4 regions of the Serratia sp. OS31 genome follow, and region 4 is predicted to be linked to each of the others. Evidence: riboswitches for the same ligand, from Rfam matches in the RefSeq annotation. Region 4 holds a riboswitch; each other region holds the start of a gene.
What was found. Region 4 has a riboswitch for thiamine pyrophosphate ahead of thiC (phosphomethylpyrimidine synthase ThiC). Riboswitches for the same ligand answer to the same signal wherever they lie in the genome.
Positions count from the first base shown of each region.

Region 1 (7,196 bases), on a different contig from region 4:
TGGTGGGCTATTACGAACCCTACATGCACGCCTGGGACTGTCTGGCGGGTTACTGTCTGGTGAACGAAGCCGGTGGCTGGACCCACCCGTTCAATACCGACGGGGAACATTTGCTGCGCGGCGGGCCGGTGCTGGCGGTGGCCCCTGGGGCCAAAGAAGAGTTAATGCGTATTGCACAGCTCTGAATTGACGTTGAATAGCCCCCTGGAGGGGGCTATTCAGACTACTGACAAACACTCGAAAAGGCTAAACCGGTAAGGGTCGAACATATTCGACCCGATTTAACCCATTGATTATGCTATTGGGCGCAGCATGCAGCGCCCCTACCATTAAACAACAGAGCACTTTGTCAACGACCTCAATAGCCCCTGATGGGGGCTATTGCCTGAGTGAAAGGACGGACATATTCGCCAGCGAGGCCCCTACAACCCGCGTTTTTCCATCAGCACCGCCAGGTCGACCAGGCGGTTAGAGAACCCCCACTCGTTGTCATACCAGGCAAGAACCTTGACCAACTTGCCGCCGATCACCAGCGTTGAAAGCCCATCGATAATCGACGAGCGCGGGTCGCCTTTATAATCGCTCGACACCAAAGGTTCATCGCTGTAGCCAAGGATCCCCTTGAGTGGCCCTGACTCCGCAGCCTGACGGAAAGCGGCGTTGATCTCTTCGCCGGTCACTTCGCGTTTCAGCGTGACCGTCAGGTCGACGATAGAGACTACCGGCACCGGTACCCGCAGCGAATAACCGGTCAGGCGGCCATCCAGGCTCGGGATCACCTTGCCGAGCGCTTTCGCCGCGCCGCTGGAGTAAGGCACAATCGACTCCGCAGCGGCACGGGCACCCCGTAAATCTTTTTCCGGCTGATCGTGCAGGGCCTGGCTGTTGGTGTAAGCATGGGTGGTGTTCATCAGGCCGTACTCAATGCCAAAGGCTTGATGCAGCACCTGCGCGGCGGGTGCCAAACCGTTGGTGGTACAACTGCCGTTGCTGACCACGCGATGCTTGGCCGGATCGTACTGATCCTGGTTAACGCCCATCACTATCGTAATGTCGTCGTCTTTAGCCGGCGCAGAGATGATTACTCGTTTGGCGCCGCCCCGGGTGATATGGACTTCTGCCTTGGCTTTATCGGCAAAAAAACCGGTCGCTTCGATCACCACGTCAACGCCCACGCTTTTCCATGGAATGGCGCCCGGATCTCTTTCAGAGAAGACATGAATTGGCCTGCCGTCCAGCAGCAGCTGGTTTTCACCGGCTTCGACGCTGGCCGCCAGCCGGCCCGAGAGCGAATCGTATTTCAGCAGATGCGCCAGGGTTTTACTGTCGGTCAAATCATTGATCGCCACAACTTCAAAGTCGCTGCGACCTAACGCAGCACGCAAAACATTCCTGCCGATTCTGCCGAATCCATTAATGCCTACTTTGACCATGATCTACTCCTTCGTTATTGGCTCTGGTGTAAATTTAAGCCGCGGGGAGCATGTCGTAAATGACGTTTGTAGATCAATTTACGCCAAAGTGCGTGAATGAAAGCGATCGCGGTATTCGGTTGGGGTCAGTTGCAGATGCCGTTCGAAAACGCGGCGCAGATTGAGCGCATTGCCGAAACCGCTGCTGGTGGCGATTTGTTCAATGCCTTGTGAACTCTGTTCCAGGCGCTGGCGGGCGATGTACAAGCGCCCTTCTTCGACAAATTTGGCGGGTGAAATGCCGGTTTCGCGCGTGAACACACGCGTAAAGTTGCGCGGACTCATGGCAACCCGCTCGGCCAGTTTCTCAACGGAAAGATCCTCGGCCAGATTCTCCAGGATCCAGCTCTGCAGATCGCGGATAGGCCCCGGTGTTTTGGCCTGATTCAGTGGATAACGGCTGAACTGCGCCTGCCCGCCAGGCCGGCGCAAAAACATCACCAGATCCTGCGCCACTTCGCGGGCCTGCACGAAACCGTAATCGTCCTCCACCAGCGCCAGAGTGAGATCAAACCCGGAGCTGACGCCGCCAGAGGTCCAAACGGCACCATCCTGCACATAGATCGGCCCATTTTCGACCTTCACTTTGGGGAAGCGGGCCTGCAAGGTTTCCAGCAGCCGCCAATGGGTGGTCGCCCGGCGGCCGTCCAGCAAACCGGCCTCGGCCAACAGCATCGCGCCACCGCAAACGGACGCCACGCGCCGCGCCTTGGGGGCCGCACGGCGGAGCCAATCCACCACAAAGGCGCTCTCATCCTCGGTCGCACCTTTGCCGGTAACGATGATGGTATCGCGTTCCACCTCAGGGTCGAGATCCGCCAGGCGATGATCGGCCAATAAATTCAAGCCGGATGAGCCATGCACCACCCGGTGGGCTTGCGTGGTCACTATCGCCATCTGGTAGAGCGGCGCGTCATCGGGCCGCAAGCGGTTGGCCTGCATCAGGATGTCGGCGATCCCCGCCGATTCGAACAGCATGCCCCCTTCGGGGACGATAATCAGAAATGTATGCATGTCCTTAAAATACAAAACCGACAAGATAAGTCAATAACGCTTCCCGGTTTGAGAAGCGTTTCCCTCATCAGCGCCAGCCCAGCGCCGGCGCGACATGAGTCAGGATCGACTCAATCACGTGGGCGTTGTAGTCGACGCCCAGCTGGTTGGGCACGGTCAGCAGCAAGGTATCGGCTTCGGCGATCGCTTCGTCCTGCGCCAGCTGCTTGATCAACAACTCCGGCTCGGCAGCATAGCTACGGCCGAATACCGCACGAGTCTGCTGATCGATATACCCCACCTGATCGCTGTCCTGACCGCTGTTGCCGAAATAGCTGCGATCCTGCTGGTTCATCAGCGCAAAGATGCTGCGGCTGACCGACACCCGTGGTTCACGCACATGGCCCGCGTCCTTCCAGGCGGCGCGATAGGCGCGGATCTGCTTGGCCTGCTGCACGTGGAAAGGTTCGCCGGTTTCATCGTTTTTCAGCGTCGAACTTTGCAGATTCATGCCCAGCTTCGCCGCCCAAACCGCCGTGGCGTCCGAGCTGGCGCCCCACCAGATGCGATCGCGCAGCCCGGCGGAGAAAGGCTCGACCCGCAGCAGGCCCGGTGGATTCGGGAACATCGGTTGCGGGTTAGGTTCGGCGAAGCCTTCACCACGCAGCGCTTCCAACAAAACGTCGGTATGACGGCGCGCCATATCGGCTTCGGTCTCGCCTTCGGCAGGCGTATAGCCAAAATAACGCCAGCCATCAATCACCTGTTCGGGAGAACCGCGACTGATGCCCAGTTGCAAGCGCCCGCCGGAAATCAGGTCGGCGGCGCAGGCATCTTCGACCATATAAAGCGGATTTTCATAACGCATGTCGATCACGCCGGTGCCGATCTCGATACGTCGGGTTTTGGCGCCGATGGCCGCCAACAGCGGGAATGGCGAGGCAAGCTGGCGGGCAAAGTGGTGCACGCGAAAATAAGCCCCATCCGCCCCCAGTTCTTCTGCCGCCACGGCAAGATCAATGGATTGCAGCAGCGCATCGGCCGCCGAACGGGTGCCCGACTGCGACGAAGGCGTCCAGTGGCCGAAAGAAAGGAATCCGATTTTCTTCATGGGGGTGATCCTTAGATTCATTAATGACCGGATTACAGTGACAAAAATGCCCCCCTCCAGGCCAGAAATATCGTGGCCGATCGCACTAAACGGATCCTTTTTCCCTGCGGCCAAGCATCGCCTGAGCATTGTAATCAAAAAGTAAATATCGTATAACAGGCTCCTCCGAGGGGTGTCCTGTTACGGGCTGAGATGGCGCAAGCCGAACCCTTTGAACCTGATCTGGGTCATGCCAGCGAAGGGACGGTCGGCAATCCCCTCACGGCGGTTGCCTGTTCATACCTCACCTCAGCACGCCCGGATCTCCACTCACTTTTGGAGGTCCCATGTTTACTCCCTTATTCGAAAACGGTCTTTACGGAAAGCTGCGCCAACAGGCCGGCGGCCACTGGCAGGACTATGTGGCACATCCCTTTATCCAGCAACTGGCCGCCGGTACGCTGCCGGAACCCGCGTTTCGCCGCTACCTGACGCAGGATTATCTGTTCCTGATCCACTTTGCCCGAGCCTATGCCCTGCTGGTCAGCAAACTGCGCACCCTGCCGGAAATGCGCGCTGCCACCGCTTCGCTCAATGCCATTGTCGCCGAACTGCCCCTGCACCTGGCCTATTGCGCCGACTGGGGGCTGAGCGAACCGCAGATAGCCGCCGAACCCGAAGCGCCGGAAACCCTGAACTACACCCGCTACGTACTCGATATCGGCCACGCCGGGGACGCTCTGGATCTGCTGGTAGCCTTAATGCCCTGCGTCGCTGGCTATGCCGAAATCGGCCTGCGTCTGCTCAACGATCCCAACACGGTGATGGAAGGCAATCCCTATTCCTCGTGGATCCGCAACTATGGTGATCCCGCGTATCTGAGCGGCGTACAAGCCTCCCTCGACCTGCTGGAAAACGTTGGCCTCCAGCGGGGTGCCCCAAGCCGTCTGAACGAACTGTCGGCGATTTTCACCACCGCCACCCGCCTGGAATCCGCCTTCTGGCAGATGGGGTTGAATGCCCAATGAGCCTCGGCGACACGCAGCACGGCAACGCCCGGCCCGGTATTCAGGTACGGGATCTGACCCTGCGCTTTGGTCAGCAGGTGATTTTCGATGGTCTGAAGTTCGATATCGCCGGCGGCAGCTTCGTTGCCCTGCTCGGCGCCAGCGGCGCGGGGAAAACCAGCCTGCTGAAGATCATCGCCGGACTGGCGAAACCCACTTCCGGTACGGTTATCGGCAGCGATGGCCTGCCGATCGCCGGGCGTATCGCCTATATGGGGCAAAAGGATCTGCTCTATCCCTGGCTGACAATTGACGAGAATATTAGCCTCGGCGCGCGGCTGCGCGGCGAAAAGGTCGACCGCGCCTGGGCGGAGCATTTGCTGGAACGCGTGGGGCTGAGCGGCTATGGCCGCAGCTTGCCCGCCGCGCTGTCCGGCGGCATGCGTCAACGTGCCGCTATTGCCCGCACCCTGTATGAACGTCAGCCGATTGTGTTGATGGACGAACCCTTCTCGGCGCTGGATACCATTACCCGCGCCATGATCCAGCAGTTGGCCGCCGAACTGCTGGCGCAGCATACCGTGCTGCTGATCACTCACGACCCCATGGAGGCCTGCCGCCTCAGCCACCGCCTGCTGGTGCTGTCCCGTTATCCGGCGGGGCTGGACGACAGCCATGTTATCGAGGGCTTACCGCCACGAGCGCCGGACAATCCTCAGTTGTTGAAAAGCCAGAGCGAGTTGCTGCTGCAACTCGTGAGGGCCGCCGGATGAAAACCCTGCCTGAAAGCCGTCTGTCGCGGATGCGTCGCAGCCTGACGGTGTTCGTCGGCCTGTTGCTGCTCTGGGGGCTGGTCACGCTGGGCGATATCCCTGCCTTCCTGTTGCCCTCCCCCTCGGCGGTGGCACAGGCGCTGTGGGACAACCGTGCTTACCTCGCTTATCACACGCTGATCACCGCCTCGGAGATCGCCTGCGGTTTGCTGGCCGGGGTTTTGCTCGGTGCCTCGCTGGCGCTGTGCATGATCTTTTCGCCGCGCTTGCAGCGCTGGTTAATGCCCTTGGTGCTGACCAGCCAGGCGATACCGGTGTTTGCTCTGGCGCCGCTGTTGGTGCTGTGGTTCGGCTTCGGCATGAGCGCCAAAGTGGTGATGGCGGTGCTGGTGATTTTCTTCCCGGTCACGTCCGCCTTCTTCGATGGGCTGCGCCGGGTCAATAACGATTATCTCGATCTGGCCCGCACCCTGCGAGCTTCTCCCTGGGCCCAACTGCGCCACGTGCGGCTGATGGCTGCGCTACCGGCCTTCGGTTCCGGGCTGCGGATGGCCGCCGCCGTCGCCCCTATCGGCGCCATCATCGGCGAATGGGTTGGCTCGGCGGAAGGGCTGGGTTACGTAATGCTTAACGCCAACGCGCGCATGCAGACCGACATCTGCTTTGCCGCGCTGTTTATATTGGTGCTGATGACCGTCTTGCTGTGGGTGACGGTGGACGCGCTGCTGCTGCGCCTGATCGACTGGGCGCCGGAAAATGACTGATCGCCTTTCAACGACAAAGGGAATATCCATGCTTAAGAAAACCGTCGGCGCGCTGCTGCTCAGCGCCGCTTTGACCGGCCAGGCCGCCGCCGCTGAAAAACTGACGCTGGTGCTCGACTGGTATATCAACCCCGACCACGCGCCCATCATGGTGGCCGAGCAGATCGGGGCCTTCAAGGCCGAAGGGCTGGACGTCAAGATTGTGCCTCCTTCCGATCCGGCTCTGCCGCCGCGTCTGGTAGCAGCAAAACAGGCCGATTTGGCCATCACCTACCAGCCGCAGCTGCACTTTTTTGCCGATCAGGGCCTGCCGCTGGTACGCGTAGGCACCCTGATCAACTCGCCGCTCAATACCGTGATTACGCTGGATAAAAGCATCACCACGCCGGCAGGTCTGAAGGGCAAAAAAATCGGTTATTCCGTCAGCGGGATCGAACAGGCTACGCTGGCAACCATGCTTGAACATGAAAAGCTCACCCCCAGGGACACCCAACTGATCAACGTTAACTTTCAGCTGACCAGCGCCCTGCTGGCTGGCCAGGTCGATGCGGTGATCGGCGGATATCGCAATATTGAAGCGCTGGAGCTGAAACTGCAGGGCAAAGATCCGGTGGTGTTTAACGTGGAAGACTACGGCGTGCCGACCTACGACGAGCTGATTATCGTCGCCAACCGCGACGCGCTGGCCGAGCCGAAAATCAAAAAATTCCTCGTGGCGCTGAAAAAAGGCAGCGACTACCTGCACGCCCACCCACAGGAAAGCTGGCTGGCGTTCGCCAAAGCCCATCCGGAACTCAATACCGAGCTGAACAAACAGGCCTGGCAAGCCAGCCTGCCGTTGTTCGCAACCGATCCGGCCAGGCTGGACAAGGCCCGCTACCAGGCTTACGAACAGTTCCTGTTCGACAACAAGCTGATCAAGAAAATCACCCCGGTGGAACAGTACGCGGTGGAGCTGCATTAAACGTTGTTCGCTTTATCGGGGGCGCAGTATGCAGCGCCCCTGCCATTCCCCCCTCAGGCAGAAGGCGCGACGGTAACATCCCCCTGACCGCTGCGTTGCAAAGCCTGCAGCACCAGGCCACTTGCCTTGCACC
Region 1 covers NZ_JACJFQ010000010.1:54,495-61,690, reverse strand. The annotation lists gene H5P17_RS10935 (inositol monophosphatase family protein) at 1-185, shown strand, start outside; gene gap (type I glyceraldehyde-3-phosphate dehydrogenase) at 423-1,433, opposite strand; gene H5P17_RS10925 (GlxA family transcriptional regulator) at 1,512-2,486, opposite strand; gene H5P17_RS10920 (LLM class flavin-dependent oxidoreductase) at 2,554-3,576, opposite strand; TPP riboswitch at 3,735-3,837, shown strand; gene H5P17_RS10915 (TenA family protein) at 3,903-4,583, shown strand; gene H5P17_RS10910 (ABC transporter ATP-binding protein) at 4,580-5,335, shown strand; gene H5P17_RS10905 (ABC transporter permease) at 5,332-6,099, shown strand; gene H5P17_RS10900 (ABC transporter substrate-binding protein) at 6,128-7,063, shown strand; gene H5P17_RS10895 (ABC transporter substrate-binding protein) at 7,117-7,196, opposite strand, start outside.
Region 1: linked by a shared signal. The riboswitch ahead of H5P17_RS10915 (TenA family protein) and the one ahead of thiC (phosphomethylpyrimidine synthase ThiC) in region 4 are both predicted to bind thiamine pyrophosphate.

Region 2 (7,196 bases), on a different contig from region 4:
GCAGATGAACGATCAACTCTGCGCCAGTGAAGCGGTTACCTTGATGTGGCGTGCCCGAAATTGCCATGTTCCTATCCTTTCTCAAGGCCGGTTTGCTTTTCTGGGCAGGGGGCTAAAACTAAAAACCCCGCCCGGTTTGCGCCGGCGGGGTTTGGGAATCGATGCGTTGATTCGGACCCTACGGCGCATTGCCGACGACCACCACCACACGCACGACGACCACCGCGGCTGGTAGCGCGGTAATTAGTAGGGTCGAAGTCAGCGAGGATGCGATCACAGGGAACCTTATCATCAGTAAAAAAAGTCAGGTTTTTATAAAACCACAGGCGAAAAATTCGCACAACAGGTTTATTTGCACAGCATAAAAAACGGGCGGAAGATCACGGTTTGTGTGAAATGCCCAGCACCTTGGCTTCCGGCGCGCTGCCGTCCAGCAGTGCCTGCGTCGGACCGTCGTAATAAATGCGGCCGTCCACCACCAGCAGGGTCCGTGGCGCAATGCGTGCGGCGTCATCCAGGTTGTGCGATACCATTAACAGCGTCAGGTTTCTCTGGTCGCAAACCTCCTGCAGCAATTGCAGCATCTCATTGCGTAAAGCCGGATCGAGCGCCGAAAAAGGTTCGTCGAGCAACAGGATGGGCCGCTGGCGGATCAGGCAACGCGCCAGGGCGGCGCGCTGACGTTGGCCACCGGAAAGCTGCGACGGCAGGCGGGGCAGATGTTCTTCCAGCCCCACTTGCCGGGCAATTTGCGCCAACTGCCACTTCTGCTCTTCATTCAGCCGCAGGCCGGGATCCAGGCCCAAGCCGATGTTCTGCTCCACCGTCAGGTGGGCGAACAGGTTATTTTCCTGAAACAACATCGAGACCGGGCGTTTGGCCGGCGGTGTGCCGGTGTGGTCGCTGCCGTTAAGCAGCAACCTGCCGCTGGCGGCCGGCAGAAAACCGGCGATCAGGCTGAGCAGGGTACTTTTCCCCGCCCCGCTGGGACCCAGCACCGCGACGCGTTCGCCCGGTTGAATACGCAGGTCGAAGCGCATTGGCAGGTGTTCATACAGATAGGTCAGTTTTTCAAGCTTTAGCATGGCGGCCCGGTAAGCGTTCGATCAGGGTAAACAGCAGGAAGCACAGCAGCAGCAACAGCAACGCGGTGACCGCGCCGTCATTGCTGCGGTAGGCGCCGATCTGCTGGTACAGGTAAAAAGGCAGGGTGCGGAAATGTTCGTTGCCAAACAGCGCCACCACGCCGAAATCGCCGATCGACAGCACGCAGGCGAAGGCCAGCGCCTGGGCCAACGGGCGGCGCAGCGCTTTCAGCTCAATCCAGCGTAGCCGCTGCCAGCCCTGAATATCCAGCGACAGGCACAGCGGATTATAGCGTTCGGCCAGGTCGCGCATGGGGTTTTCCAACACTTTTAGCGCATAGGGCACGGCCATCAACGCATTGGTGAGGATCACCAGCGCATACGGCGACTGCGGCAGCCCGACGGTGTCGCTTAACAGCAGGAAGAAACCGGTGGCCAGCACGATGCCCGGCATCGCCAGGATCACCATGCCGCTCAGCTCCAGCGCGTGGCCCCAACGGAGCCTCTGTTGCAGCTTCAGCTCACGGCTGCTCCATAGCAGCATCATGGCCAGCACGACACAAAGTACGCCCGCCCCCAGAGCAATGCGCAACGAAGTGAACAACGCCTGCCACAACACCTGTTGCTGCAGGACGCTGACCAGCGTTTGATTGGCGCCGTCGGCGATCACCGCCAGCAGTGGGGGCAACAGCAGCAGCAACGCGGCGGCAATCAGCAAAAAGTCACTGATGCGTCGCCACAGGCTGTCTTCCGGATTACGCCAGATATGGGCATGGGTATTGCCGACCGGCAGCGCCTGGCTCAGCCGCTGGCTGAATATCACCAGTCCCAGGCAGCATGTCAGTTGGATCAGCGCCAGCAGGGCGGCGCGGCTGAGATCGTAGTCGTAACTGAGCGCCTGATAGATGGCCAGTTCGATGGTGGTCGCCTGCGGGCCGCCTCCCAGCGACAGTACGGTGGCGAAGCTGGCGAAGCACAGCATAAAGATCAGCGCGCCGCTCGGCAGGATTTGACGGCGCAGCGCCGGCCATTCGACAAAGCGAAACTGCTGCCAACCGCTCATGCCGAGCTGGGCTGACAATTGGCGCTGTTCAACCGGAATGTTTTCCAGCGCCTGCAGCAACAGACGTGTCGCCAACGGCAGGTTGAAAAACATGTGCGCCAGCAGGATGCCCTGCAGACCATAAGGCGTGAAACTGTAGTTAATGCCCAGCCAGCCACACAGCATTGCCAACCAGCCCTGGCGGCCATAGACGCTGAGCAGGCCGAACACCGCCACCAGTACCGGCAGCACCAGCGTCATGGCGCAGAGCCGCAGCAGTAACTGACGGCCGGGGAAACGGCGGCGATAGAGCGCCCGAGCCAACAGAATCGCGGGCAGCACCGAGATCAGCGCGGACAGCAGGGCTTGCCAAAACGTAAAGCGCACCACGTGCCACAGGTAGCTGTCTTGCCATAAACCACGCCAGTCGCTGTCCGGGGCGTGCCGCCACAGCGACCCCATCGCCAGCACGGCGATGGTCAGGATCAGGCCGGCGGCCAGCAGCCCCGGCCAGAGCCACTGCGGGATCAGTGGCTGACGGCGGTTTGCCATGCCCGGATCCAGTTGCTGCGTTGTTTGGCCACTTCTTCTGCGCTGTATTGCAAGGCGGTCTGCGGCACGGTCATTTGGTCAAATCCGGCCGGCAGTGAGGTCTTGATCACCGGGTACATCCAGTTGCCGGTAGGAATGGCATTTTGGAACGCCGGGGATACCATAAATTGCATAAAGCGTTCCGCCAACTCAGGCTGCTTGCCGGCCTTGAGTTTGCCCGCCACTTCCACCTGCAGATAATGGCCTTCACTGAAGTTGGCCGCGGCGTAACCGTCTTTTTTTTCTTCAATCAGATGGTAAGCCGGGGAGGTGGTGTAGCTGAGCACCAAATCGCCTTCGCCTTTCAGGAACAGGCCATAGGCTTCGCTCCAGCCCTTGGTCACGGTGACGGTCTTCTTCGCCAGCTTCTGCCAGGCCGCCGGTGCCTGATCGCCATACACTTTCTGCATCCACAGCAGCAGACCCAAACCTGGGGTACTGGTACGCGGATCCTCGTAGATCACTTTCCAGTTCTGGCTGCTGTCGACCAGCTCATGCAGGCTTTTGGGCGGGTTCTTCAGCTTTTCTTTGTTATAAACGAAGGCAAAGTAGCCGTAGTCATAAGGCACGAAGGTTTGGTCTTGCCAGCCGCCCGGGACGCTCAATTTGCTGCTGTCGACGTCGCTTGGCGCGAATAACCCGGTTTGTTGCGCAGCCTGCAGCAGGTTGTTGTCCAGCCCCAGCACCACGTCGGCGGCGCTGTTTTTGCCCTCCATGCGCAGGCGGTTAAGCAGTGAGACACCGTCTTCCAACGCGACAAATTTCAGCTCGCAATCGCACTGGGCCTCAAAGGCCTTTTTAACCGCCGGGCCAGGGCCCCAGTCAGCGGCGAAGGAATCGTAGGTGTAGACCGTCAGCGTGGGCTTGGCGAACACCGATGCGGCGCACAGCAACAGTAACAAGGGCAGGCTTTTTTTGACCACTTTGCACTCCTGAAAATTTAGGGGGGCAAGGGTATCTGAGGGGGCAAGCGGCTGATGCCGGATCGCTGGGCTCAAATCCCTCCGCCGGTATTGACCGGATCAGGTTCGACGGGTTTGTTCTCAGCAAAACCGGCCGCTGGCGTTTTGCACCCCGTTGAGACGGCGCCATTGTAAAGACTAACGGGCGCCGGTGAAAGGTGCTTATGCTTCCGGGGGGGCAAACCAGGCAGATTTGAAATCAAACCAACCCAGAGTGTTCATTCGTACGCCGCGCATGCTGCGCTGGCCATGCAGTTGCAGCCAGTGGTGGAACAGGGGATGCAATTGATGGCCGCTGACCAGACGTTGGCAAAAATCCGCCAGCGGCAGCGCATTGGCGCGCCACAGCGCCGCATCTTCGGACAAGTCCTCACTCATGCAGTGCTGCATCAGCGGCAGTTCATACAGGGTGGCGAACAGTGAAAACTCCAGTGGCAGGTAAAAGTTGGCGCTGCCGAGCCACAGGTCGGTGCTCGCGTCGCCTTTATGCCAGGTAGCGTAATCGACAATCTGAATATTCAGCTTGATGCCGTGCTGCGCGAGCAAGGGTTCGATGGCCTGCTGAATGGCGTGAAACTCTGAGTGTTCGCTGTAGTAGGTCAGGGTCAGCTCGGTCAAACCGGCCGGTTTGGGCTGCAAAGCCAGCGCGCGATTGTGGTGCCAGCGCGGCAGAATGCCGTAGGCCGGTGACCAATAGCGTTGATAAACAGGGCCGGCATTGCTCAGGAGCGAAATGGGATTGATCAGTTCACACAACCAGCTGCGCATGATCGGATCGGCGGCCAGCGGTGAGCGCTGATCGAACAGCAGAAAATAGCAGCCTTCTTCCAGCCGGCTTTCCAGCTCGTTTTTCCCGGTATCGTCCGCCTGTAGCTGTACGCCGGAGTGCACCAGTTCTTCGGTCACCTCTGGCAGCACCCAGATATTGACCTCGTCGATCAGCGCGCGATAGCCAAAGTAATCGTCAAAGGCGTGAATTTTCATCTGGCTGCGGTGATTGCGCACCACGCTGTAGGGGCCGGTCCCTACCGGATGGCGCGAGAATTCCGGCAGGCTCTGCCACTCGCGCGGCAATATCATGGCGTGAACGCTGCCCAGCAGCCACGGCAGCCAGTAATCGGGCGCGTGCAAATGCACGTCAATCACGTAAGGCGTCGGCGAAGTCACGCGTTCGATATGGGAGAACAGCGGTTGTGGCATCAACCGGCTGAGCGAACGGATGACATCCTCCATTTCCAGCTCGCGCCCATGGTGAAAATGAATGGCCGGGCGTAGATAAAATCGCCAATGCAACGGCGTTAAAGCTTGCCAATGATGAGAAAGGTCGGATTCAAGTTCCCCGTTTTCCTCGTTTATCCGCGTCAGGCCGCTGAAAATCTGTCGGGCCAAATGGGTTTCCGAGCGCCGCAACGCCGAACCCGGCAACAGATTGTACAGTTGGCGGTAATAGAGCACGCGCAGAATGTGTTTACCCTGACGAAAGCTGCGGCCCAGCTGGGATAGCAGCATCTGTCGCACTACGTTTTTATCGCCGACCAGTTGCACCAGCTGATCGATACGATCCTGCTCCAGCAACTCCTCGGCACGCTGCTGCTGCAGCGCCAGACCGGTATAGTGAAAGGTCAGTTGCGAACGCTTGCCGCGCCCCGACTCTGCCTGCCAGGTCAGCCAGCCCTGCTGTTGCATGGCACCCAGTAACGAACGCACGTGGCGGCGGGAACAGCTGAGCACTTCGGCCAGCTCCTGTAGCGTGGTTTCGGTCGCTTCACCGTGGCAGCGCTGCCACAGGCGAATGAACTGTTGTTGCAATCGGGATGTGGACATAAAAGAGGAAGGTTCCGGCGGTAACCCATCAATTTATCTTTCCCTATATTACGCCGATAATTTTCCTCAATGAAAGGGGGAGGGCGACGGATGAAAGTTTTCTTGTCAAAACAGTTCTATCAGCGCTACTTCAGTGCGATACGTCGGCAGCACGCCGACTGGTTGGGGCTGGTGCCTGAACAGGCGCGGCTGGAGATGTTGGCCCACCTGACCCAATGGGATATCGCGTCAATGACGGACAAGCAATACCGCGAGCACCTCTGAGGCTTCGGTAGCGAAAGTGTTTCTGAGTAATGGTGTTGTTCACCAGCCAGTGGGGTCATACCCACTGGTTTTTTTATTGTGGGCTGTGGGGATATTCTTGCAATTTTTTCCCCTTGGCCTAAGGTTCTGTCTTCCGCATTAAAGCCCAGAGACGACGATATGAAACGACTGCATTGGCTGCCACGCCGCTTTAATCCCGTCTTTGCCGCTTTCCTGCTGATTGCTTTCCTTTCCGGTATTGCCGGCGCGCTATTGGCACCGACCCTGAGCCTGTTTTTAACCACCGAGGTTAAAGTCCGGCCGCTGTGGGTGGGTCTGTTCTATACCGTTAACGCCATTGTCGGTATTGCGGTCAGTTTTCTGCTGGCCAAACGCTCGGACACGCGCGGCGATCGACGCAAACTGATCCTGGTGTGTTGCCTGATGGCGGTCGGCAATTGCCTGCTTTTTGCCTTCAACCGCGACTATTTGACGCTGATCACGGCCGGGGTGCTGCTGTCGGCGATTGCCAACACCGCCATGCCGCAGATTTTTGCACTGGCGCGGGAATATGCCGACAGCTCGGCGCGTGAAGTGGTGATGTTCAGCTCGGTCATGCGTGCGCAGCTGTCGTTGGCCTGGGTCATTGGCCCGCCGCTGTCGTTTACGCTGGCGCTGAATTACGGCTTTACGGTGATGTTCGTCATTGCTGCGGCGACTTTTGCAATCTGTGCATTGCTGGTGTGGTTTACGCTGCCTTCGGTGCCGCGTGTTGTGCCGGTAGAACCTGCCGATACGCTAATCGCAGCGCCTTCGGCACCGATTGTCCCGGTCAGCGCCTGGCGGAATCCGGATGTCAGGCGGCTGTTTATCGCCTCGGTGCTGATGTGGACCTGCAATACCATGTACATCATCGACATGCCGCTGTATATCACCGCCGATCTGGGCCTGCCGGAGAACCTGGCGGGGCTTTTGATGGGCACGGCCGCCGGGCTGGAGATCCCGGCGATGCTGCTGGCCGGTTATTACGTCAAACGCTTCGGCAAACGCAATATGATGCTGTTCGCCGTGGCGGCAGGCATCCTGTTTTATGCCGGGCTGGTGGTGTTTAAATTCAAGCTGGCGCTGATGGTATTGCAGTTGTTCAACGCCATCTTTATCGGCATCATCGCCGGTATCGGCATGCTCTATTTCCAGGACCTGATGCCGGGACGGCCAGGCGCGGCGACAACGCTGTTTACCAACAGTATTTCTACCGGGGTGATCCTGGCCGGGGTGCTGCAGGGCGCACTGGTGGAAAACCTGGGCCATTACGCCGTGTACTGGCTGGCGACACTTTTGGCCGTGGCGGCGTTGTGGATGAGCGTTCGCGTACGAGAAGTGTGAGTTTAAACGGCAGCAACATTGACGCATGTCATTGAGAACATTGCGCCAAGCCCCAAGCTAAAC
Region 2 covers NZ_JACJFQ010000001.1:7,520-14,715, reverse strand. The annotation lists gene ilvB (acetolactate synthase large subunit) at 1-67, opposite strand, end outside; gene ivbL (ilvB operon leader peptide IvbL) at 179-292, opposite strand; gene thiQ (thiamine ABC transporter ATP-binding protein ThiQ) at 381-1,085, opposite strand; gene thiP (thiamine/thiamine pyrophosphate ABC transporter permease ThiP) at 1,072-2,679, opposite strand; gene thiB (thiamine ABC transporter substrate binding subunit) at 2,655-3,641, opposite strand; TPP riboswitch at 3,700-3,805, opposite strand; gene sgrR (HTH-type transcriptional regulator SgrR) at 3,843-5,504, opposite strand; gene sgrT (glucose uptake inhibitor SgrT) at 5,595-5,768, shown strand; gene H5P17_RS00040 (sugar efflux transporter) at 5,928-7,133, shown strand.
Region 2: linked by a shared signal. The riboswitch ahead of thiB (thiamine ABC transporter substrate binding subunit) and the one ahead of thiC (phosphomethylpyrimidine synthase ThiC) in region 4 are both predicted to bind thiamine pyrophosphate.

Region 3 (7,192 bases), on a different contig from region 4:
AGTGAGCGATGAGTGACAAAACACTGGATCCGATCTGCGTATCTCAGGCGCAGCGGCAGCGGCGGCTGCCGGCTTCGCTGGTGTTGTTGCTGGCCGGTGCCAGCGCTTTTAGCGTGGCCAATGTGTATTACGCCCAGCCGTTGTTGGATGCCATAGCCCAGGAATTTGCTATCAGCGTGGCGTCGGTGGGGATGGTGATCACCGCTACCCAGCTTGGTTGCGCATTGGCGCTGTTGTTGGTGGTACCGCTGGGGGATCGCATTAATCGCCATCGGCTGTTAGCGGTTCAGCAACTGTTGTTGATTGCCGCATTGTGTATGGTCGGTTGGGCAAACAGCAGCCTGCTTATGCTGATCGGCATGTTGCTGGTGGGGTTATTGGGTACCGCGATGACACAGGGACTCATCGCTTTTGCCGCCACGCTGGCGGCACCGCATGAGCGTGGTCGGGTTGTGGGAGCGGCGCAGGGCGGCGTGGTGCTGGGTCTGTTATTGGCGAGAACCCTGTCCGGCGCGCTGGCAGACGCAGGAGGCTGGCGTACGGTGTATTTTTTTTCCGCCGGCGTGACGCTGGTGTTGCTGCCGATACTGGCACGTTTGCTGCCTGCACCGAACACACCGCCTTCAACGCTTGGCTACACCGCCTTGTTGCGTTCGATGCTGACGCTGTTGCTGTGCGATCGCACGTTGCAAATTCGCGGCATGCTGGCGCTGCTGATGTTTGCGGCGTTCAGTATTTTCTGGAGCGCATTGGTGCTGCCGCTGAGTCAGGCACCGTTCAACTTTTCGCATTCGGTGATTGGCGCCTTTGGTCTGGTGGGCGCGGTAGGGGCGCTGGCTGCGGTGCGAGCAGGGCACCTGGCGGACCGCGGCTTGGCGCAGTTGGCGAGCGGCATCTGCCTGCTGCTGTTGGTGCTGGCCTGGCTGCCGCTCGGCATGCTGGGCTATGGCCTGGGGTGGTTGATTATCGGCATTGTATTGCTTGATTTGGCAGGCCAAGCCATTCATGTGTTGAATCAGAGCCTGATTTTCAGCGCACATCCGCAGGCGCATAGCCGGTTAGTAGGCGTCTACATGCTGTTTTATGCCATTGGCAGCGGGCTCGGCGCTTTTGTCAGCACTCACGTATTCGCCCTGGCGGGGTGGCAGGGAGTGTGCTGGCTGGGGGCGGGCGTCAGCTTTATTGCCCTGGTGTTCTGGGGGCTGACGTTGCGTGCGATGCCGACGGCGTCGGGAAAATGACGCTCTGTTTGATTCTGCCGGCCCATTGCTGAATCCTTAGAAAGAAATGACCTGAGGGGGATCTTGCCCGAGATTGGCAGATCCCTTCTGTTCTGAGACCGAAGTCACACATAAAATCCAATGCCCCCATTGTTTGTCATAATTCCCCGCGATACTGTTGTGTAATCTGGTTTAAACCAATTAGGTGTGGATATGGAAAACAGCTCAACCGTTGAATTGGCAAAGGCCAGGTTGAATAACTGGCTGAGCCAGGGGGCAATAGCCCCGGGTGACAAGCTTCCCTCGGAGCGAGAACTGGGAGAATTGCTGAACATCAAGCGCATGACGTTACGTCAGGCGCTGTTGTTCCTGGAAAGCGAGTCGAGGATCTTCCGCAAGGATCGTCGGGGTTGGTTTGCGGCATTGCCGCGTTTTAACTACAACCCCAATTCCTCCACCAGTTTCAAACAGGCGGCTATCGAGCAGGGTCGTTGTCCCTCCTGGGGTTATATGACCAAAGAGTGCGTATTGGCAGCTCCGGAGTTTATCAAAGAGTTATTACAGGTCGACGCGGGGAGCGAGATCTACAAGATCTCTGGCTGGGGGGCGCTGGACAATCACATCGTGTTTTATCACGAAACCTTTATCAGTCCGCGAGTGGCGCCCGGCTTTATCGAACGCCTGGGGGAGAACTCATTTGCCGAGGTCTGGGAACAGGCTTATGACACTGCCACACGAACCCGCCACTTGGCCTTTAAACCGACTCGATTATCCGGTGAGGCCTGCAAGATGATGGGCGGAAACGCCAGCACGCCTGCGATTTTGGTCGAAAAGCATCGTGCCGATGCCGAACGCCGGATCGTGCAGGTGGATATCGAACACTGGCGCTTCGAGTCGGTAGATTTCTTTATTAACTTATAGGTGAATATCATGGATCGCTTAACGGCGGAGAAAGTCCTTCTACGGGCGCAGAGCTTGCCCCTTTACCTGCATGCGTACGCCTTTCACCTCAATATGCGTATGGAGAAGATCCTGCCCGAGGATTTGCTGAGCATCGCCCATCAGCAGCGGTTGCGAGGGGTTAAGGTACATGTGCTGGATGGGGAAAGTCAGGCGCTTTGTCATGCTGATGATGCCCGATTGCGCCGGTTTGGCGAACAGGCTCGTCGCTATGGATTGGATATTCATATCGAAACCAGCGCCTCCGACTCGCAAACTATCGATCAGGCGGTGAATATCGCGCTGAAATGCGGGGCCAGTTCGGTGCGTTTTTATCCGCGTTATCAGGGAGCATTGCAGGAAGTGCTGGCGCGTATCGGTGCGGATATTCAGTACATTAAGCAACGTTATCAGCACAGTGGCCTGAGCTTTACTTTGGAACAGCACGAAGATCTCAAGAGCCATGAATTGGTCGGCCTGGTCCGGGCGGCAGATTTCCCTCAACTTTCCCTGCTGTTTGATTTCGCCAACATGATTAACGCCAATGAAGAGCCGCTGCCGGCACTGGCGGCAATGAGTGGGGAAATCACTCAGGTGCACATCAAGGACGCAATTATTGTGCGAGAGAACAAGGGCATGGGGCATCGTGCCTGTATTTCCGGACAGGGAGATTTGCCATTTAGAGAACTGTTATTGGGGCTGATCTGTCTGGGTGAAGAGCAACCGCAGGTCACCGCCTATGGGTTGGAAGAGGAGGTGGATTATTACGCACCGCCGTTTCGTTTCAGCGACGAAGGGGATAATCCTCCCATTCCATGGCGAGAAATGAGTGAAACAGCGTTACCGGCACAGGGATTGGAAGAGCGATTAAAGAAAGAATCCCAGGATGCTTTAAATCAAATTCACTACGTTCGCGCCATTATCGAAAGTTTAATGCAACAAGCCCGGGAACTGTTAACCCCGGCATAATATAAAAATAAACCTATAAAAAACACATTCTCGTTGATGTGGATGCACGCTCGCCTCGTCAACGGGGAAACAACACCGCTTATTAATTATCGGCTGTGAGGGGACTATGTTAACTAAAAAAAGATGGGCATTATTTAGCTTGTTGGTTTTATGTGGAGGGACAATCTATAAATTGCCTTCTCTTAAAGATGCTTTTTATGTTCCGATGCAACAGTATTTTCACTTGAGTAACGGTGAAATAGGCAATGCCATGTCGGTTAACTCGATTGTGACGACCATTGGCTTCTTCTTATCAATCTATTTTTCCGATCGCCTGCCGCGACGTTTTACCATGTCGTTTTCGCTGATTGCTACTGGCCTGCTCGGCATCTATCTTTCCAGCATGCCGGGGTACTGGGGCATACTGTTTGTCTGGGCGCTGTTCGGCGTAACCTGCGACATGCTGAATTGGCCGGTGCTGCTCAAGTCGGTGAGTATGCTGGGGGATAATACTCAGCAGGGGCGGTTGTTCGGCTTTTTTGAAACCGGGCGCGGGGTTGTCGATACGGTGGTGGCCTTTTCTGCGCTGGCGCTGTTTACCGCTTTTGGCAGTGGCTACCTGGGGTTTAAGGCCGGCATATTGTTTTATTCGGCCATCGCCATCAGCGTAGGGATTATTATTCTGTTGGTGATGAAAGAAAGCCCAGAGGAAAAATTACCCGCGAAAGAAGAAGCCCCCGTCAATAAAAAACCGGGCATGGGCAGCGTATTAAAAAACAAAACGGTATGGCTGATTGCCTTCAGCGTTTTCTGTGTTTACGCAGTGTATTGCGGATTGACGTTCTTTATTCCTTTCCTTAGCCATGTCTATGCGCTGCCGATTGCACTGGTGGGCGCTTACGGGATCATTAATCAGTACTGCCTAAAAATGGTTGGGGGGCCGATCGGTGGTCTTATTGCCGATAAAGTATTAAAGTCTCCCAGCAAATATTTATTTTATACCTTCATTATTAGCGCCATTGCGCTGGCGTTATTAATCCTGTTACCGCATGAGCAAATGCCGGTTTACTTGGGCATGGCCTGTACGCTGGGATTTGGTGCGGTGGTCTTTACCCAACGGGCGGTGTTCTTTGCCCCCATCGGTGAAGCCGGCATTGACGAAGAACATACCGGTGCGGCTATGGCACTGGGCAGCTTTATCGGTTATGCCCCGGCGATGTTCTGTTTTAGCCTGTACGGCCATATTCTCGACGCTTTCCCTGGGCTGACCGGCTACAAGATCGTCTTCGGGCTGATGGGCGCGTTTGCCTGTGCCGGGATCATAGTGTCGGGGCTGTTGGTCAGAAATATCCGCGCACGCGCAAAACTGACCCCGGCAGCCTCTGTCGCCTGAGCCGGGGGCATTAATGGACGGGCACGGTTAGCGCCGTGCCCTTACTTGGCCGGAGAATACAGCAGATAATATTCTTCACCGCCGTCATTGCCGGTGGTGATGGTTCGCCAGCCGTGCTTGTGGTAAAACGCCAGCGCCTTCTCATTCTTCACCAGGCATTTCAGCGAACCGGTGGCGGTGAAGGTCTGTTCCGCGGCTTGTAGCAGTGCGCTGCCAACGCCGAGCGGTGGCAGATGCGGATCAACATACAGGTTGTGAATAAAGTTGTCCTGCCGATAAATCGACACAAACCCCAGCCGTTTTCCCTGATCTACTGCCACCCAGATGTCCTCGCCCAGCGTTGAGCGATCGAAATCTTCCAGCCGGTAATCTTCGGTATCACGCCACGGAAACGCCGCTTTACGCGAAGCCAGATACAGGGTGCGCAGGAAGGGGCGATCGGCCTCTTGGTATTTTCTTATCTGCATGGCACCTCCTTTTTATTTTTTGACACTATAGCGCGATTGACCTCACCGGCGGCAACCCCAATAATGGCCGTCTTGACTCGGGGTGCCCTGCGCGATGCGTGGTGGCTGAGATTTTACCCGTATTACCTGATCTGGATTATGCCAGCGTAGGGAAGTCTCGGTGCCCCAACCGGTACCCGCCTTCTTGAACGCCGGTTGGGAGGAATATGCTCGCTCGACCTGATGTTTTACCCGGTGCTCGCGCCGCGGCCTGTTTGACTCAATTTAAACGCCAATCGCCCCTGATCCATTGCCTGACCAACGAAGTGGTGCAGGAACTGACGGCTAACGTCCTGTTGGCGCTCGGCGCTTCGCCGGCGATGGTGGTGGAACCGACCGAAGCGGCGCAGTTCAGCCGACTGGCGGATGCGTTGCTGATCAACATCGGCACCCTCAATGCATCACGCGCCGAATCCATGCTGGCCGCGGTGGAAGCCGCCAACCTGGCACAAACTCCCTGGACGCTGGATCCGGTAGCGGTCGGCGGGTTGGTCTATCGCACTGCCTTTGCCCATCGTCTGCTGGGCGAGAGGCCGGCGGCGATCCGCGGCAACGCTTCTGAAATCATGGCGCTGAGCGGTCTGCAGGCTAACGGACGTGGCGTCGACAGCGCAGACGACTCGCTGGCGGCATTGCCGGCGGCGCGTGAATTGGCGCTAAACAGCGGGGCCGTGGTAGCGGTAACCGGCGTTGTCGATTACATCACCGACGGTCAGCATGACTGGGCGGTCCCAGGCGGCGATGTACTGATGACGCGCGTGGTCGGTACCGGCTGCGCACTTTCGGCGGTGGTGGCGGCATTCTGCAGCCTGCCGGGCGATCGGCTGGATAACGTGGCAACCGCCTGCCGGGTGATGTCGCTTTGCGGTGAACGGGCCACGCGCCGTGCCGCCGGACCGGGCAGTTTCACCCCGGCATTCCTTGACGCCCTTTACCAGCTGCGTCCGGAGGAACTGCAATGAAACGGATTAACGCACTGACTATTGCCGGGACCGATCCGAGCGGCGGCGCCGGCATTCAGGCCGATCTAAAAGCTTTTTCTGCGTTGGGGGCCTATGGCGCCTCGGTGATTACCGCGCTGGTGGCGCAAAACACCCGTGGCGTGCAGTCGGTCTACAACATAGATCCGGCCTTTGTCGCCGCTCAGCTGGATTCCGTCTTCAGCGACCTGCGCATCGACAGCACCAAGATTGGCATGTTGGCTAATGCCGATATCGTGCAAGCGGTGGCGGAGCGTTTGCGCCATTACCGGCCGTCGTTTGTGGTGCTGGATACCGTAATGCTGGCGAAAAGCGGCGATCCTCTGCTGGCGCCGGAAGCGGTGGACTCGATCCGTCGCGAGCTGTTGCCGTTGGTGTCGATCATCACGCCGAACTTGCCTGAGGCGGCGGCGCTGCTGGCATGCGCCCCGGCAGAAAATGAGCTTCAGATGCGCGAGCAGGGTCGGGCGCTTTTGGCGATGGGGTGTCAGGCGGTGTTGATGAAAGGGGGCCACCTTAGCGAAAGCGAAAGTCCGGATTGGTTGTTTACGGCCGAGCAGGAGCAGCGGTTTACCGCACCGCGCGTGGCAACGCGACATACTCATGGCACCGGCTGTACGCTGTCTGCCGCCCTGGCGGCGCTGCGGCCGCGTCACAACGACTGGGCCGGGACGGTCGCTGCCGCCAAGGACTATTTGCAACAGGCACTGCTGCAGGCCGATACGCTGGAAGTGGGGCACGGCATCGGGCCGGTACATCATTTTCATGCCTGGTGGTGAGTCAACTTTTTGCTACCCTTGTGGTCTGACTAGTTCTAGACCCGGCTTGGGCCGGGTACAACCGATTTTTCTAGGGAGAAGGCCATGACAGGACAAAACGCACTTCGCGGCGCCATCTTCGGCGCGTTACTCAGCTTCAGCGTGGGCGGTTTCGCTCAGCAGATCGTCACTACCTCTGACGTGATCCAGCAGCCGGGTTACCAGACCAGCTGGCAGAATATGGTGAAAGGCCAGGCTCGCCTGCCGGGTTGGGCGCGCAAGGGGGTGGGCACCTCAACCCCGGCACAGAGCCTGAGCTGGAAGGGGCAGAACTATCTGGTGGGCAATTTGTGCAAGCCGCATGATTGCGCCAACAACTTTATGATAGTGGCGTTTAAGGAAGACAAATCACAGGCCTGGGCCGTGCGCGTCGAGGTGGCAGATAAGC
Region 3 covers NZ_JACJFQ010000019.1:104,780-111,971, forward strand. The annotation lists gene H5P17_RS16575 (MFS transporter) at 9-1,241, shown strand; gene H5P17_RS16580 (GntR family transcriptional regulator) at 1,434-2,141, shown strand; gene H5P17_RS16585 (sugar phosphate isomerase/epimerase) at 2,151-3,128, shown strand; gene H5P17_RS16590 (MFS transporter) at 3,235-4,500, shown strand; gene H5P17_RS16595 (GNAT family N-acetyltransferase) at 4,542-4,967, opposite strand; TPP riboswitch at 5,036-5,137, shown strand; gene thiM (hydroxyethylthiazole kinase) at 5,174-5,968, shown strand; gene thiD (bifunctional hydroxymethylpyrimidine kinase/phosphomethylpyrimidine kinase) at 5,965-6,765, shown strand; gene H5P17_RS16610 (inhibitor of vertebrate lysozyme family protein) at 6,850-7,192, shown strand, end outside.
Region 3: linked by a shared signal. The riboswitch ahead of thiM (hydroxyethylthiazole kinase) and the one ahead of thiC (phosphomethylpyrimidine synthase ThiC) in region 4 are both predicted to bind thiamine pyrophosphate.

Region 4 (7,196 bases):
TCATCAGCGAACTGAAATGGCGGCGGATCGCCGGAATATGCTGGCGGAAGTAATCCATGCCCACCTTGGTTTGATGTTCGCCGGTCACCAACAGCAGATGCTCGAAACCCAGTGCTTTTATCGCCAGGCATTCGCGCTCGATTTCTGCGGCATCCAGGGTTTTGCGCTTGATGCGATTGCTCATCGAAAAGCCGCAGTAGGTGCAGTCGTTGGCACACAGATTGGACAGGTATAAGGGCACATAGAAGCTGACTACGTTACCAAAACGCTGGCGAGTCAGTTGTTGTGCACGTTGCGCCAGGGGTTCCAGATAGGGGGCGGCGGCGGGAGAGATCAAGGCCATAAAGTCTTCGCGCGTCAGCTTGTCCGCATTGAGTGCGCGCTCCACATCCCGCGCCGTCTTGCTGTTAATGCGCAGCGAGATATCGTCCCAATCCAACTGCTGCCAGCGGCGGCTGAAATCATCGGCCATCACAGCGCCTCCCCGGCCTGGCTGAGAAAAGCCGTCAGCGGGCTGGAGGCCGCAGCACCGCGTTGGCTACTGCCCAAACCGGCCTGGCGCGCCAGTTCGCCGGCTTCCAATGCCAAACGGAAAGCATGCGCCATCTGCACGGGATCGCGTGCCACGGCGATAGCCGTATTCACCAGCACCGCATCGGCGCCCAGTTCCATGGCTTCCAGCGCATGGCTTGGCGCACCGATACCGGCGTCCACCACCACCGGCACTTTGGCCTGCTCGATAATGATCTCCAGAAAGTCGCGGGTGCGCAGGCCCCGGTTGGAACCGATCGGCGATCCGAGCGGCATGACCGCCGCGCAGCCCGCTTCTTCCAACCGTTTACAGAGCACCGGGTCTGCACCGCAGTAAGGCAGTACCACAAAACCTTCTTTTACCAAGGTTTCCGCCGCTTTCAGGGTTTCTATGGGGTCCGGCAGCAGGTATTTCACGTCAGGATGAATTTCCAGTTTGACCCAGTGGGTGCCGAGCGCTTCACGCGCTAACCGGGCCGCAAACACTGCCTCGGCAGCGGTTTTGGCACCTGAGGTATTTGGCAGCAAGCGAACGCCCAACTGCTGCAGCGGGGCCAGAATGGCATCATTGCCGCCGCGCAGATCAACGCGCTTCATCGCCATGGTCACTAACTGCGAGCCGGAGGCCTGCAGGGCATCCAGCATCAGCGTTGGGGTGGCGAATTTGCCGGTGCCGGTAAACAGGCGTGAAGTAAAGAGGGTATCGGCGATTTGCAGCATGTCAGCCTCCGGCGATCGCTTGAAACAACAGGATGTCATCACCGTCTTGCACCAGGTGGTTAGCCCAGTCTGCACGCGGGATGATGATTTGGTTGATAGCCAGCGCCGTACCTGGCTGGTGGCGCTCCAACTGCTCGAGCAGTGCGTCGACGCTCAGTGGCTGCGCCAATGCCAACGGCTGATCATTAAGCCGGATTTTCATGCTGTCCCTCCGCATACTGCGCAGGTGCTGGCCTGGCTGAGCTGCAAGGTGCTCCAGCTTTGTTGCTTACCGTCGAACAACCGCAGCTTGCCGTTGAGTGACGAAGGCATACCCGCCAGCATTTTTATCGCCTCCAGGGCTTGCAGCGTGCCTATGACGCCGACCACCGGGCCGAGTACACCGGCGGTGCGGCAATTACGCTGCGGTTCGGTTTGCTCCGGGTACAGGCAGGCGTAACAGCCGTGGGCATAAGGCGGTTCAATGACCAGCAGCTGGCCGCTGAAGCCCACCGCGCTGCCGCTGATAAGCGGTTTGTTGGCCCTGATGCAGGCAGCGTTCACCGCATGACGGGTTTCCATGTTGTCGCAGCAGTCCAAAATGAGATCGGCGCGTTCCACGGCGTGTTGCAAGATTTCACCTTGCAGCCGTTGTTCCAGCGCGATGGATTCGACCATCGGATTCAGCGCCTGCAGCTGGCGCTGTGCCAAAGCGGCTTTGCTTTTTGCAACGTCGGGGCTGCGGTACAAGATCTGGCGCTGCAGGTTGGTGACGTGAAGCGTATCGTCATCGGCCAGCAACAGAGTACCGACGCCGGCGGCAGCCAGATAGAGCGCTGCAGGGGAGCCTAAGCCCCCGAGCCCGACGATCAGCGCCGTCGAACCTTTTAGTTTCTCCTGGCCTTCCGGGCCAATGTCTTCCAGCAGTAACTGGCGGCTGTAACGCAGAAACTCTTGATCGTTCAACATGAGGTTACTCCTTGCCTTCGATCAGCTGCAGCAGTTGAGCGGTGGCGACGCGCCAGTCCGGCGCCTGAGTAATGGCGCTGACTACCGCCACGCTACCGACGCCGCAGGCCAACACGTCCGCCACGCGATCGATACTGATCCCGCCGATCGCCACCGTCGGATAGTTGCTCAGCCCGAGGATATGGCGTTTCAGCTCTGCCAAACCCTGGGGAGCGGAAGGCATGTCTTTGGTTTGCGTCGGGAAGATATGCCCCAGCGCAATATAAGAAGGCTTCACTGCAATGGCCCGTGCCAGTTCGGTATCGTCATGGGTAGAAACCCCTAAACGTAATCCGGCGCGGTGAATGGCCGCCAAATCGGTGGTCTCCAGATCTTCCTGACCCAGGTGTACGCCATAGGCATCGTGTTTAATCGCCAATTGCCAATAGTCGTTGATAAACAGGCGGGCGTTGTACCTTTTACCGAGCGCAATGGCGGCGGCAATATCCTCTTCGACCTGCTCATCCGGCAGATCCTTGATGCGCAGTTGGATCGTGGTAACACCCGCATCCAGCAGGCGAGCAATCCATTCGACACTGTCGACTACCGGGTATAACCCCAGCTTGTGCGGGGTGGCGGGGAAAGGTGTGGTGATATCAGTCATTGCTCAGTTCCTCTTGCAGGTTGCCGGCGCTGTGGTAGAGCTCGCTGCCGCGCGAACGGAACTCGGCCGACATTTTTTCCATGCCGGTGAGTTGTACTTCTATCGGTTTGGCGGCTTCCTGCGCGGCGGCATAATCGCGAACTTCCTGCGAAATTTTCATCGAGCAGAATTTGGGGCCGCACATGGAACAGAAGTGGGCGATTTTGCCGGACTCTTGCGGCAGGGTTTCGTCGTGATAAGCCCGTGCGGTAGCCGGATCGAGCGCCAGGTTGAACTGATCTTCCCAGCGGAATTCGAAACGCGCCTTGGACATGGCGTTATCGCGGATCTGAGCGCCAGGGTGGCCTTTGGCCAAATCGGCGGCGTGGGCGGCAATTTTGTAGGTGATCAGCCCCTGTTTGACGTCTTCTTTGTTCGGCAGCCCGAGGTGCTCCTTCGGCGTGACGTAACACAGCATGGCGCAGCCGAACCAACCGATCATCGCGGCGCCGATACCGGAGGTGAAGTGGTCATAGCCCGGAGCGATATCGGTGGTTAGCGGGCCAAGGGTGTAGAACGGCGCTTCGTGGCAATGCTCCAACTCTTCGGTCATGTTGCGACGGATCATTTGCATCGGTACGTGACCAGGACCTTCGATCATCACCTGCACGTCGTATTCCCAGGCAATTTTGGTCAACTCGCCCAGCGTGTGCAGTTCTGCGAACTGCGCTTCGTCATTGGCGTCCTGAATCGAGCCTGGGCGCAGGCCGTCGCCAAGGGACAGTGAGACGTCATAGGCGGCGCAGATCTCGCAGATTTCACGGAAGTGCTGGTACAGGAAGTTTTCCTGATGGTGTGACAGACACCATTTAGCCATGATCGAACCGCCGCGTGAGACGATGCCGGTCAGGCGCTTGGCGGTCATCGGTACATAGCGCAACAGCACGCCAGCGTGGATGGTGAAGTAGTCAACGCCTTGTTCTGCCTGCTCCAGTAACGTATCGCGGAACATTTCCCAGGTCAGGTTTTCCGCCACGCCGTTCACTTTTTCCAGTGCCTGATAGATAGGCACCGTGCCGATCGGTACCGGACTGTTACGCAGGATCCATTCGCGGGTTTCGTGGATATAGCGGCCGGTGGACAGGTCCATCACCGTATCCGCACCCCAGCGGGTGGACCAGACCAGTTTCTCGACCTCCTCTTCGATGGATGAGGTCACCGCCGAGTTGCCGATGTTGGCGTTAACTTTCACCAGAAAGTTGCGACCGATGATCATCGGCTCGGATTCGGGATGGTTAATATTGGCGGGAATGATGGCGCGCCCGGCGGCGACTTCCTGTCGAACGAATTCCGGCGTGATGTTCTCCGGCAGGTTGGCTCCCCAGCCTTGGCCCGGATGCTGCTGGCGCAGGACATCGCCGCGGATACGCTCGCGGCCCATGTTTTCGCGGATGGCGATAAACTCCATCTCCGGGGTGATTACGCCGGCGCGGGCGTAGTGCAACTGGGTGACGCATTTGCCAGATTGCGCCTTGCGCGGCCGCGGCAGATGTTCAAAACGCAGGTGATCCAGGCCTTCATCCGCCAGGCGCTGCTGGGTGAAACCGGAACTGACGCCATTGAGCTCTTCGGTATCACCGCGTTCAGCTATCCAGCCTGCACGCAGTTTAACCAGGCCGGTATGCACATTAAGTTCAGATTGCGGATCGCCGTAAGGACCCGCGGTATCGTATACCGGAATGGCTTCGTTGGGCTCGTACCGTGGGTTGTCTTTGTCGCCGCCAAGCAGCGTCGGGCTAAGCTGGATTTCACGCATCGGCACCTGCAGATCGTTGCGTGAGCCCTGCAGATAAATCCGGCGTGAGTTGGGAAAGGAAACGCCTTGAAGGGTATCGATAAACTGCTGGGCTTCTTCGCGTTGCTCTTTACGGGCACGGGGTTTTTTAACGTTAGACATAGCAAGTTCCTACCAGTGTGTTGGGTTGGGAAAGTTGCTTGTCTGGAGCTCGGAGGGAGTAATGATGCTGGCCGACAGGGCGGGATTATCCCTGTTGGGATCACCTGCCTGTACCGATAGATTACTCTTGTTCCCTTCGCGGGTATTAACCCGATCAGGTTCCGCGGATCCCGAATTAACGGTCTCAGCCTGGCCAATTTGATGAACAAATCAGGCGCTAGGCACTCCGACAAGATGCCCCCCAGTATAGGAGGGATAATAAAAAAAACTACAAAATTCTAACGAACCTGATCCAGCGCCTGGTCCGGTACCGCTTGTTGCCAGGCATCAGCCGCCAGCAGGATCAGCTTATCTTCCAGGGTAAAACGCGCCGCCAGGGTTTCACCGATATCCGACAATGCCTGATGGAATTCCAGGCATACGTCCTGATCGATATCCACTTCGGTATAGCGATCGTGGAAAGCCATAATCTGCTCGGTATTGGCCCAGAGCTTGGGATAGATGTTGACGGCCAGACTCATTTTCGGACTGGATGCGCCTTCCACTTGCTTGATAATTCTGTCATAGATATGAAAATGACCGGCGGAGAGGTAATCCACCAGATTATGGCAAAAGTTCTCCAGCGCTTTTTCATTCAGCGGCGTATGCTTTTCTTTATTCGGTTTAATGCCCACGAGGGTGCAATAGGCGACCAGCAGTTGCTTGCGAGCCTGAAGCCATTGATCAACTAATTCATTACTACCACCAACGCGCTGAGTCAGGCTTTCCAAACGGTTGAGCATGTTTGACTCCGTAAGTAATAAAACGTAACAGTAAGTTATTAAAATGTTACAAGGCCGATTCGTAGAGTGCCAGTGAAGCTGAGGTTGTGCAACAACGATATGGAACTTGCATTAACGGGTAATGAAAATGGCTGGTGGATCGTCAGCCATGAAAGCAAACTTTGGTTACCAAACGGTGAATTGCCGTGCGGTTTGGCGGCGTCATTTTCCCTGCAGGGGCGGATGGCCCGGGCTATTGGTGAATGGGAGGGGTTGCCGGTCTGGCTGGTGCGTCAGGCGATGCCGCAGGAAATGGGCTCGGTGCGTCAACTGCTTGAGCTCGATCGCGGACTGTTCCAACTGGCTGGTCGGGGAGTGCAGCTGGCCGACTTCTACCGTTCCCATCGCTACTGCGGTTACTGTGGCCACGAGATGCACCTCAGTCGTACCGAGAGCGCCTGCCTGTGCGGCAATTGCCGGGAGCGTTACTACCCGCAGATCGCGCCCTGCGTGATCGTTGCCATCCGGCGTGACGATGAGATCCTGCTGGCGCAGCACGTACGTCATCGTGGCGGCATTCATACCGTCTTGGCCGGTTTTGTCGAGGTCGGTGAAACGCTGGAGCAGGCGGCAGCACGCGAGGTGATGGAGGAAAGTAACATTGAAATCAAAAATCTGCGTTACGTCACTTCGCAGCCCTGGCCGTTCCCGCATTCGCTGATGATGGCCTTTATGGCCGATTATCACCGGGGTGAGATCCGCCACGATCCGAAAGAACTGCTTAACGCCGGCTGGTACCGCTACGATCGGTTGCCGCTGTTGCCGCCGCCCGGCACCGTGGCGCGCCGCCTGATAGAGGACACCGTAGCCTTATGCCGCGAGCAATAACTCGCTACAATAGCGGCAGATGAATAAGGGAGCCCCATAAATGAATGAGTTGAAGAACGATCGTTACCTGCGCGCGCTGCTGCGTCAGCCGGTGGATGTGACCCCCGTATGGATGATGCGTCAGGCAGGTCGTTATTTGCCGGAGTACAAAGCCACCCGTGCCCAGGCCGGTGATTTTATGTCGCTGTGCAAGAACGCGGAACTGGCTTGCGAGGTTACGCTGCAGCCGTTGCGCCGCTTCCCGCTGGATGCGGCCATTCTGTTCTCCGACATCCTCACCATTCCCGATGCTATGGGGCTGGGGCTGTATTTCGAAACCGGCGAAGGCCCGCGTTTCTCCTCGCCTATTACCTGTCGTGCCGACGTGGACAAGTTGCCAGTCTTCGATCCGGAAGTTGAACTGGGCTATGTGATGAACGCGGTGCGTACTATCCGCCGCGAGCTTAAAGGCGAAGTGCCGCTGATCGGTTTCTCCGGCAGCCCATGGACCCTGGCAACCTACATGGTGGAAGGCGGCAGCAGCAAGGCCTTCACCAAGCTGAAAAAAATGATGTACGCGGAACCGGCTACGCTGCACCTGCTGCTGGATAAACTGGCAGACAGCGTCATTTTGTATCTCAATGCCCAGATCAAAGCCGGCGCGCAGTCGGTAATGGTCTTCGACACCTGGGGCGGCGTGCTGACCGGCCGTGACTACCGCGAATTCTCTCTGCATTACATGCATAAGATTGTCGATGGGCTGCTGCGTGAAAACGATGGCCGCCGCGTG
Region 4 covers NZ_JACJFQ010000041.1:17,505-24,700, forward strand. The annotation lists gene thiH (2-iminoacetate synthase ThiH) at 1-472, opposite strand, end outside; gene H5P17_RS23570 (thiazole synthase) at 472-1,251, opposite strand; gene thiS (sulfur carrier protein ThiS) at 1,253-1,453, opposite strand; gene H5P17_RS23580 (HesA/MoeB/ThiF family protein) at 1,450-2,199, opposite strand; gene thiE (thiamine phosphate synthase) at 2,204-2,842, opposite strand; gene thiC (phosphomethylpyrimidine synthase ThiC) at 2,835-4,778, opposite strand; TPP riboswitch at 4,893-5,017, opposite strand; gene H5P17_RS23595 (Rsd/AlgQ family anti-sigma factor) at 5,057-5,560, opposite strand; gene nudC (NAD(+) diphosphatase) at 5,660-6,427, shown strand; gene hemE (uroporphyrinogen decarboxylase) at 6,468-7,196, shown strand, end outside.